3 regions of the Micromonospora sp. NPDC005254 genome follow, and region 2 is predicted to be linked to each of the others. Evidence: riboswitches for the same ligand, from Rfam matches in the RefSeq annotation. Region 2 holds a riboswitch; each other region holds the start of a gene.
The links. Region 2 has a riboswitch for S-adenosylmethionine ahead of ACFYPR_RS26410 (ABC transporter substrate-binding protein). Riboswitches for the same ligand answer to the same signal wherever they lie in the genome.
Positions count from the first base shown of each region.

Region 1 (3,265 bases), on a different contig from region 2:
TTGTCCACCTCGTCGCGGCGCAGTCGGACCAGGCGGCTCGTGCCGGCGGCACGGGTCCGGGTCAGGCCGGCCTCGCGCAGCACCTTGAGGTGGTGACTGCGGGTCGCCTTCGAGACGCCGAAGTCGAAGCTGCCGCACGCGGCCTCGCCACCCTCGGCGAGCGCCCGCACGATCTGTAGCCGCACGTCGTCGGCGAGTGCGGCCAGCACGGCGGTGACCGGTACGACGGTCAGGTCGGGTTCGTGCGGCTCCATGTGACCAGTGTAACCCTTGTTCGACAACTCTCGAACAACACCCTATGGTCGGTGTCGTTGGTTCGAAAATACTCGAACAAGGGAGCTGCCGATGCGATCCCGCGCCGCCGCCTATCCGCTGCTCGCCGTGCTCGCCTGGGGCGCGATGTTCCCGATCCTGGCCAGCGCGCTGAGCCGGGTCGATCCGCTCAACCTGACCACCGCCCGCTACCTGTTCGCCACAGTCATCCTGGTCGCCATCCTGCTGGTCCGCGAGGGCCCCGCAGCGCTGCGGCTCGGCGGTCGGGGAGTCGAGGTGGTGGTGCTCGGCGTCGTCGGCTTCGCCGGCTTCAACCTGCTCACCAACCTGGCGCTCGAACACGCCGCCCCGCAGCAGATCTCCCTCTTCGTGGCCACCACGCCGGTCATCACCCAGCTGGTCCGGTGGGCCCGGGACGGCGTACGACCGAAGCCGCTCCTGCTGGCCCTCTCCCTGGTGGCGCTCCTCGGAGTCGGCCTGGTGATCACCCGCGGGAGCCTTGTCGGGTTCGGCCAGTTCGGTCTCGGCGGGCTCATGATGATCGGCGCGGTGCTCGGCTGGGGCATCTACACCCACGGCGCCAGCCGGTTCGGCGCCTGGTCGCCGCTGCGCTTCACCACGCTGACCGCGCTCGCCGGCACGGCCGCCATGCTGGCCGCGAGCATCGGCGCCGACGCCGTCGGGTGGCAGCACGCGCCGGCCGCCGCCGACCTCGTGGCGGTCACCCCACAGTTGGCGTACGCCGTGATCGTCGCCGCCGTCGTCGCGGTGCTGGCGTGGAACACCGGCGTGCAGCGGCTGGGCGCGGCCAACGCCGCCCTGTTCATGAACCTGGTCCCGGTGACCACCTTCGTCGTGCAGATCGCCCGCGGCTACCGGCCGGAGGCGATCGAGCTGGTCGGCGCCGCGATCACCATCGCCGCCCTGGTCGCCGCGAACCTCGCCACCAGGGCACGGACCCGGTCGTCGTCCCTGCCGCGACCCACCGCGGTCACCGACCCGGCCGCGGTGGTCGACCCGGTGGCGGTGGCCGCCCGCTGACCCACTCCCTGGGATACCCGGTGGAGGCGACAGGCAACGTTGCCTAGACTCGACGGCACAACTGCATACCTCATCCAGAGGGGCTGAGGGATACGGCCCGACGACGCCCCGGCAACCACCCCGCGCGCTCACCGCTGAGCGACCCGCGGGGCAGGTGCCAATTCCGTCCCCGCCGCACCGTGCGATGCGGGGAAAGATGAGAGGACTCTCGACATGACGTCGACGCTCGCCGCCTCCGGCATCGACACCTCCGCCAGCCCCGCCCGCGCCCTGGTCTGTCGCGCCTGTTCGGCCCGCTACCCGCTCGCCGCCCAGCACGCCTGCTACGAGTGTTTCGGCCCTCTCGAAGTGGACTACGACACCGCGGCCCTGGCCACGGTCACCCGGGAGCAGATCGAGGCGGGCCCGAAGAACATCTGGCGGTACGCCGCGCTGCTGCCCGCCGGCCAGGACCCGGCCACCCGGGTCACCCTCGACCCGGGGCTGACCCCGCTGGTGGCGGCCCCGCACCTCGCCGCCGAGCTGGGCATCACCGCACCGCTGTGGGTCAAGGACGACAGCGCCAACCCGACCCACTCGTTCAAGGACCGGGTCGTCTCGGTGGCGCTGACCGCCGCGAAGGCACTCGGCTTCACCCGGTTCGCCTGCGCGTCGACCGGCAACCTGGCCAACTCGGTGGCCGCGCACGCCGCCCGCGCCGGTGTGCCCTCGGTGGTCTTCATCCCCAGTGACCTGGAGCAGGGCAAGGTCATCACCACCGCCGTGTACGGCGGCGAACTGGTCGCCATCGACGGTTCGTACGACGACGTCAACCGGCTCTGCGGTGAGCTTGTGGAGACCGACGAATTCGAGGACACGGCGTTCGTCAACGTGAACGTCCGGCCGTACTACGCGGAGGGCTCCAAGACCCTCGGCTACGAGGTGGCCGAGCAGCTCGGCTGGCGCATCCCGGCCCAGGTGGTCATCCCGATGGCCAGCGGTGAGCTGCTCACCAAGATTGACAAGGCGTTCTCCGAACTGGTCGAGATCGGCCTGGTCGAGGCGCCGGCCGGCGGCTGGAAGGTCTTCGGGGCCCAGTCGGCCGGCTGCAACCCGATCGCCGCCGCGCTGCACGCCGACACGGACACGATCACCCCGGTCAAGCCCACCGGCATCGCCAAGTCGCTCAACATCGGCGACCCGGCCGCCGGCCTCTACGCCCTGGAGGCGGTCCGCCGCACCGGCGGTTGGATGGAGTATGCCGACGACGACGAGATCCGCGCCGGCATCCGCCAGCTCGCACGCACCACAGGCGTCTTCGCCGAGACGGCGGGCGGGGTGACCGCGGCGGTGCTGCGCAAGCTGGTCGAGTCCGGGCGGCTCGACCCGACGGCCGAGACTGTCGTGTTCAACACCGGCGAGGGCCTGAAGACCATCGACGCGGTGGCCAGTCAGGTCGGCCCGACCCACCACATCAAGCCCAGCCTTCGCGCCGCCCGCGACGCCGGCCTCCTCGGCTGACTCTGGGGCCGCGCCGGGCCCACCGGCCAGTAACTGGGTTTTCGCTGTGAGTATGGAAAACCCGCCGGTCTGGACTTGACGGCAGGAACCGGACGGCGCAAGATGCTCCGTGCGGGAGGGCATTTCGCCGGAGACTTTTGAAGTTCTTGCGACCCAACGCCGGAGGCGTTGTGCGAGTGTCCCTCCCGACCACGTCCGATGGGGCCAGCGAATAATTCGCTGGCCCCATCGCTTTTCCGCCTGTCAGGCTCCCCGGCATGAGCATCACCATCACGTCGTTCGACGGCGCCGACCGGGCCGCGGTCGACGAGGCGTACCGGGTCGGGGTGGCGGCCAACGAGGTCGACCTTCCGGACTTCCCGCCCTTCTGCCGGCGTCGCTTCGACGCGCTGTTCCACACGCCGGCACCCGGCACCCGATCGCTCTGGGCGCTGGCCCGGCTGGACGGTGT
Region 1 covers NZ_JBIAKM010000001.1:271,450-274,714, forward strand. Annotated here, with positions in the region: gene ACFYPR_RS01305 (metalloregulator ArsR/SmtB family transcription factor) at 1-254, opposite strand, end outside; gene ACFYPR_RS01310 (DMT family transporter) at 346-1,314, shown strand; SAM riboswitch class I at 1,382-1,517, shown strand; gene thrC (threonine synthase) at 1,528-2,814, shown strand; gene ACFYPR_RS01320 (GNAT family N-acetyltransferase) at 3,072-3,265, shown strand, end outside.
Region 1: it holds a riboswitch for S-adenosylmethionine, as region 2 does, so the genes downstream of both, thrC (threonine synthase) here and ACFYPR_RS26410 (ABC transporter substrate-binding protein) in region 2, are expected to answer to the same signal.

Region 2 (3,265 bases):
TCCCTGCTGGTGTTCCCGAAGCTGGCGTTGGGCCTGTCCGGTTTCGAGACCGGGGTGGCCGTGATGCCGCACATCCGGGGGGATCGCGAGGACTCGGAGGACCGGCCGCTGGGCCGGATCCGGGGGGCGCGGCGGCTGCTCACCACCGCCGCCGCGACGATGAGCGTCTTTCTGATCACCAGCAGTGTGACCACCACCGTGCTGATCCCGCCGGAGGCGTTCAAACCGGGCGGGCCGGCGAACGGCCGGGCGCTGGCCTACCTGGCGCACCAGCACCTCGGCGGCGTTTTCGGCACCGTCTACGACCTGTCCACGATCGGGATCCTGTGGTTCGCGGGCGCGTCGGCGATGGCCGGGCTGCTCAATCTCGTACCCCGGTATCTGCCGCGCTACGGTATGGCCCCTACCTGGGCGCGGGCGGTCCGGCCGCTGGTGCTGGTCTTCACCTCGGTGGCATTCCTGATCACGGTGATCTTCTCCGCCAGCGTGGACGCGCAGGGCGGCGCGTACGCCACCGGGGTCCTGGTGTTGATCACCTCGGCGGCGACGGCCGTGACCCTCGCGGCGCGACGACGGCGGCAGCGGGGGCGGATGTACGCCTTCGGGGCCATCGCGCTGATCTTCGTCTACACCACCCTGGCGAACGTCGTGGAACGCCCCGACGGCGTCAAGATCGCCGTGTGTTTCATCGGCGGGATGATCCTGGTGTCGGTGCTGTCCCGGCTCGTACGGGCCTACGAGGTGCGAGTCGACCACGTCGAGCTGGATCCGGTCGCCGCCCGGATGATCGACGAGCGTGCCACCCGTCGGATCCGCCTCATCGCGCACGAGCCGGACCGCCGCGACCCGGCCGAATACCGCGCCAAGCTGGCACAGACCATGGCGGACAACGACTTCCCCGACGACAGCGACGTCATCTTCGTCGAGGTCCACGTCACCGACCCGTCGGACTTCGAGACCGAGCTGCCGGTGCGCGGCAGCGTGGCGCACGACAGCTACCCGGTGCTCAGCCTGACCGGCTCCTCGGTGCCCACCGCGCTCGCCGCCCTGCTGTTGGAGATCCGCGACCGGAGCAGGCGACGCCCACACATCTACTTCGAATGGAGCGAGGGTGGCCCGGGTCGCAACCTCCTGCGCTACCTGGCGTTCGGGCAGGGCGCCATCGCCTCGGTCACCCGGGAGATCCTGCGTCGCCAGGAGCCCGACCCGCGCCGCCGGCCGCACGTGCACACCGGTTGACCTGCCGGTCGAACCGTCGCCGGTGGTGAGCGTGGTCATAACGGCTGGACGATCCACCGGTGGGAGCTGCTAGCCTCGCCGCAGGTCATGAGTGCCAGCGCGAAGCCCCGGCTCGCTGGCCGGCAACCCTCCTCCGCGGTGGGGTGCCCCGGGTGAAGACCAGGCACCGGCAGGACGCCGGCGCAAGCGTGGCCTGGCACCCAGGTCAGCAACAGACCCGGGAGACCGTATGCGCATTCTCAGCCCCACGCCACCGGCCGGTCGGCTCACGCCGCCCCTGACCCGGCGTCGCCACGTGGACCTGATGCGAATGTGCAGCGCGGCGTGTAACCACCGCCCCACGCGCTAACCCCTCCCCTCCCCTCCCTCGGGCGCACCACGCCCACCCCACCCCTCGCGTCGATCATGACGTTGTTGCCCGCCCGACCGGCGTGTCGGGGCAACAACTTCATGATCGACCGGGTCGACGCACCCTTTTGGAGACACCCGTGCGATTTTCTTCTGGCTTGAGCCGTGCCGTTGCCGTTGGGGCGGCCCTTGTGGTTGCCGGCGCGCTGACCGCCTGCGGCACCGACGACGCCTCGAACGACACCGCCGGCAACCCGTACGGCCTGGCGCAGGCCGGCGTGCTGCGGGCCGGCACGCTGACCGACGCCCCACCGAACGTGTACCTCAAGGACGGTAAGTTCACCGGCTTCGACAACGACCTGCTGACCGCGGTCGCCGGCAAGCTCGGCCTGAAGGTCGAGTTCGTCGGCACCGACTTCTCCGCGCTGCTCTCCCAGGTCAACAACCACAAGTTCGACGTCGGCAGCTCCTCGATCACGATCACCGAGGCGCGGAAGAAGACAGTCGACTTCGGCAACGGCTACGACTTCGGCTACTTCGGGCTGGACGTGCCGGCCGGCTCGCCGATCACCGGGTTCGACCAGCTCGCCGGCAAGCGGGTCGTGGTGGTGCAGGGCACCGTCCAGGACGACTACGCCACCGGCAAGCAGCTCGACCCGGTGCGGGTGCCGGACTACAACGGCGCGCTCAACCAGCTCAAGGCGGGCACCGCCGACGCGTGGATCGCCCCGGCGGAGATCGGCGAGAAGTCGGCCGCCGACAGCAACGGCAAGATCACCGTGGCGGCCAAGCAGCTCAGCCCGGCGCCGACCGCGTACGCCGTGGCCAAGGGCAGCGACAAGCTGCGCGAGGCGCTGAACAAGGGCCTCGACGAGGTGATCGCCGACGGCACCTGGAGCCGGTTGCAGGCCCAGTACTACCCGGGCCGCCCGATCCCGGCGGACTTCACCCCGGGCAGCGGCACCGTGGCGGCGCCGTCGGCGTCCGCCGCGCCGTCGGCGTCGGCGTCGGCCGCGTCCTGAACCGGTGACGAGCGAGCGGGGCGGTAGGAGAGGCGACCGATGGATCCGTTGAGCACCTTGTGGGAGACCTTCTTCGACGCCGACGCGATGCGCGAGGCGCTGCCCGAGATGCTGACCGTCGGGCTGCCCAACACGCTGATCCTGGCGGTCTCCGCCGCCCTGCTCGGCACGGTGTTCGGCCTGCTGCTGGCCGTGGCCGGCATCTCCCGCAGCCGGTGGCTGCGCTGGCCGGCGCGCGTCTACACCGACGTCTTCCGAGGGCTGCCGGCCGCGGCGACGATCCTGCTGATCGGCGTCGGGCTGGCACCGCTCGGCATGCAGGTCTGGGGACCGGACCCGTACCCGCTGGGCATCCTCGCGCTGTCGTTGATCGCGGCGGCGTACATCGGGGAGATCTTCCGCTCCGGCATCCAGTCGGTGGAGGCGGCCCAGTTGGAGGGCGCGCGGGCACTCGGCTTCTCCTGGGCCGACGCGATGCGGCTGGTGATCATCCCGCAGGGCATCCGGCGGGTGCTGCCCGCCTGGGTCAACCAGCTCATCGCGCTGATCAAGGACTCCAGCCTGGTCTACTTCCTCGGCCTGGTGGCCAGCCAGCGGGAGCTGTTCCGCATCGGGCAGGACTATGCGGCCACCACCGGCAACGAGTCCGCGTTGCT
Region 2 covers NZ_JBIAKM010000009.1:241,993-245,257, reverse strand. Annotated here, with positions in the region: gene ACFYPR_RS26415 (amino acid transporter) at 1-1,239, shown strand, start outside; SAM riboswitch class IV at 1,323-1,434, shown strand; gene ACFYPR_RS26410 (ABC transporter substrate-binding protein) at 1,779-2,609, shown strand; gene ACFYPR_RS26405 (amino acid ABC transporter permease) at 2,649-3,265, shown strand, end outside.

Region 3 (3,265 bases), on a different contig from region 2:
GTCGCGTTCCTGATCTACTTCATGGCGTTCCGGCCGGACGGGGCCGCGCAGATGTTCAAGGGGATCGGAGCCGCGCTGATGGCGATGGCGCAGGGGCTCGGTGACTTCCTCACCACCCTGATGACCTGACCCCCGCCAGCGCCCGTCAGGAGTGACCGGGCGGCCACGGCGCCGGGGGGCGCAGGCCGTGCCAACCGGGCGGCGCGTAGCCCATGGGGGGCGGCGGCGGGGCGAGCACCACCGGGATCGGCACGACCGGCTCGTCGGGCGCTTCCACCGGCCGCTGCGTACCGTCCGGGAAGCGCAGGTGGTAGCGGCTGCCGTCCCAGACACCCACCGGCGCCTGCGGGTCACGCCCCACGAAGAACGACCGGTGCGCGGTGATGGCCTCCAGCAGTTGCCGTTCCTCGGCAACCGCCCGCTCCCGGTCGGCGGGCTTACGGTCCAGACCACGAAGCGTCCCGTCGCGCAGCAGGGCCAGCCGCGTCGCGGCGAGCTGGTACCCGCGCATCGCCCGCACCCCGGCGTCGCCGGCGACCCGGCGTGCCCAGCTGCGGGCCGCGTGCCGGCGGCCCAGGCTGCTCAGGGCGGCCACCTCGGGCGGGCTCAGCCAGCCGGCGCGCACGTAGTCGGGCAGGGTCCGCTCGGTGAGCCGCCCCTCCCAGGCGCGCAGCCACACGGCCAGCCCGACCGTGCCGAAGAACACCGGCACCATCAGGCCCAGGAAGCCGTACAGCATGATCACCGCTTCGCCGGTGGCCTGGGTCAACGTCGGCAGCAGGTTCCACGTGCCGTGCAGCATCATCGCCAGCAGCAGGCCGGCGATGGGGGCGAGCACGCGGACCCGCCGGTCGGCCGTGCGCGAGGCGACACCGAGCCCGACACCTGTCATCGAGGTGAAGAGCGGATGGGCGAACCCGAACAGGAGGATCCGCACGATGAAGATGGCGATCACCTGCTGGGTGCCGGTCGCCGGGCCGTACCGGTCGGCGCCAGCCGCATAGCCGTACCCGCCCAGGTAGAGGATGTTCTCCACCATCGCGAAGCCGACCGCGGAGAGCCCGCAGTAGACCAGGCCGTCGGTTATCCCGGACCACTCCCGACGCCGGAACACCAGCAGCAGGATCGGACCGAGGGCCTTGGTCAGCTCCTCGATGAACGGCGCCACCAGCACGCCGGTCAGCGCCTCCGGCAGCCCCCAGTCGGCGAACCGCCCGGCGGCGAACTCGTTCACCTTCAGCGAGGCGGCGGTGGAGACGAACGCGCCCCAGGCGAAGCAGAAGATCAGGTATTTCAGCGGTTCCGGCTCGTACCGGTCGAGCCAGAGGAAGCAGGCGACCAGCACCGGCACCGGCAGGATCGCGGCGACCACCCCGATGAGCAGCGCGTCGAGGCCCAGCGACTGGCCGAGGGTGATGACCATGAAGACCGCGCACGCCGCGATGAACAGCACCACCCCGGCCAGCACCAGGAACCGCAGCCAAACCAGTCGGCGCGGCGGCATCCGGGGCGCCGCGACGACAGCCGGATCGGCGGGCGTGGGCGGCGACGGCAGGGGTGCACCGGGCGGGGTGTCGGCCATGCGGTCAGCGTAGCCATCCCCCGCCGGCTGGTCCGGTCGCATCCACAGCCGCTATGCTGCCGGCAGGTCACGAGCGCCAGCGTCAAGCCCCGGCTTGCTGGCCGGCAACCCTCGTCGAGTTCGCGGTGGGGTGCCCCGGGTGATGACCGGGCCCAGCCCGATCGGCGTGCTGGGCAAGCGCTGACCCCGTCCCGACACCGCACCCGGGGTCCCTGACCCCGGAGGTTCCGGCGTGTCCGTCACCCTCGTACCCTCGCTGCCCGCCCTGCCCACCGTCGCGCCCAGCCCGTTGGCGCCGCTCGACGTGCTCGGCGTACCCGGCGAGATCAACCTCGACTACGCGGCCACCGCGCCGTGCGCGCGGGCCGCGGCCGACGCGGTGACCGAACTGCTTCCCTGGTACGCCAGCGTGCACCGCGGCGCGGGAGCGCTGTCGCGGCGCTGCACCCTGGCCTACGAGCGGGCCCGGCAGACGGTCGGCGACTTTTTCGGCGCCCGCGCCGACGACCACGTGATCTTCACTCGGAACACCACAGACGCTCTCAACCTGCTGGCCCGGGCGCTGCCCGTCGGCACGACAGTCGTCACCTTCGCGGGCGAGCACCACGCCAACCTGCTGCCCTGGCCCCGCGGCTCGGTGCGCCTGTCGGTACCCGCCGACCCGGCCGGGGCGGTACGCGCTCTCGCCGCCGCCCTCACCGAGCTGCGCCGCGACAGCAACCCCGCGCTGCCGGTGCTGGTCGCCGTGACCGGGGCGAGCAACGTGACCGGGGAGCTGTGGCCGGTCGCCGAGCTGGCCCGGGTGGCCCACCGGCACAACGCCCGGATCGTCCTCGACGCCGCGCAGCTCGCGCCGCACGCCCCGGTCGACCTGCACACGCTCGACGTGGACTACCTGGCCGTCTCCGGCCACAAGCTGTACGCCCCGTTTGGCGCGGGTGTGCTCATCGGCCGGGCGGACTGGCTGGACGCCGCCGCGCCGTACCTGGCCGGTGGCGGTGCCACCAGCCACGTCGGGCCAGCGACCCACGATGTGACCTGGGCGAACGGCCCGGCCCGACACGAGGGCGGCACCCCGAATCTGCTGGGCGCGGTGGCGCTGGCGGCGGTGTGCGCGGCGCTGGCCGACGCCGACCGGGTCGCGCTGGCCGCCCGTGAGCAGGCTCTGCTGGCCCGGCTGCGCACCGGCCTCGCCGCCCTGCCGCACGTGGTGGAGTTGCGCACGTTCGGCCCCGACGCGCCCCGGGTCGGCATCGTCTCGTTCGTGGTCGCCGGCTGGGACTCCGCAGAGGTGGCCGCCCGGCTGGCCACCGAGCACCGGATCGGCGTACGCGATGGGCTGTTCTGCGCCCACCCGCTGGCCCGGCGGCTGCTCGGCGAGGCCGCCGGGCGTACCGGCCGGCGGGATCTTCCGCCGACCGCGTTGCGCGCCAGCATCGGTCTGGGCAGCACCACGGCCCAGGTCGACCGGCTGCTCGCCGCGCTCGCCGAGCTGAGCTGAGTCGAGCGGGGCTGCGCCGAGCTGGGCTGCGCCGAGCTGAGCTGAGGCCCGGACCGTGCACCCGCCGCTCGCGCTCAGCCGACGGGCGGGGCGGTGGGTGGCTTCGGCGCCTCGCCCGGCTCGGCCGGTTCGCCGACCGGCCGTTCCTGCTCCCCGAAGGCCGTCCGGATCCACCGGTTCGC
Region 3 covers NZ_JBIAKM010000001.1:292,279-295,543, reverse strand. Annotated here, with positions in the region: gene ACFYPR_RS01405 (hypothetical protein) at 1-129, shown strand, start outside; gene ACFYPR_RS01400 (PrsW family intramembrane metalloprotease) at 146-1,624, opposite strand; SAM riboswitch class IV at 1,648-1,768, shown strand; gene ACFYPR_RS01395 (aminotransferase class V-fold PLP-dependent enzyme) at 1,815-3,083, shown strand; gene ACFYPR_RS01390 (aromatic acid exporter family protein) at 3,158-3,265, opposite strand, start outside.
Region 3: it holds a riboswitch for S-adenosylmethionine, as region 2 does, so the genes downstream of both, ACFYPR_RS01395 (aminotransferase class V-fold PLP-dependent enzyme) here and ACFYPR_RS26410 (ABC transporter substrate-binding protein) in region 2, are expected to answer to the same signal.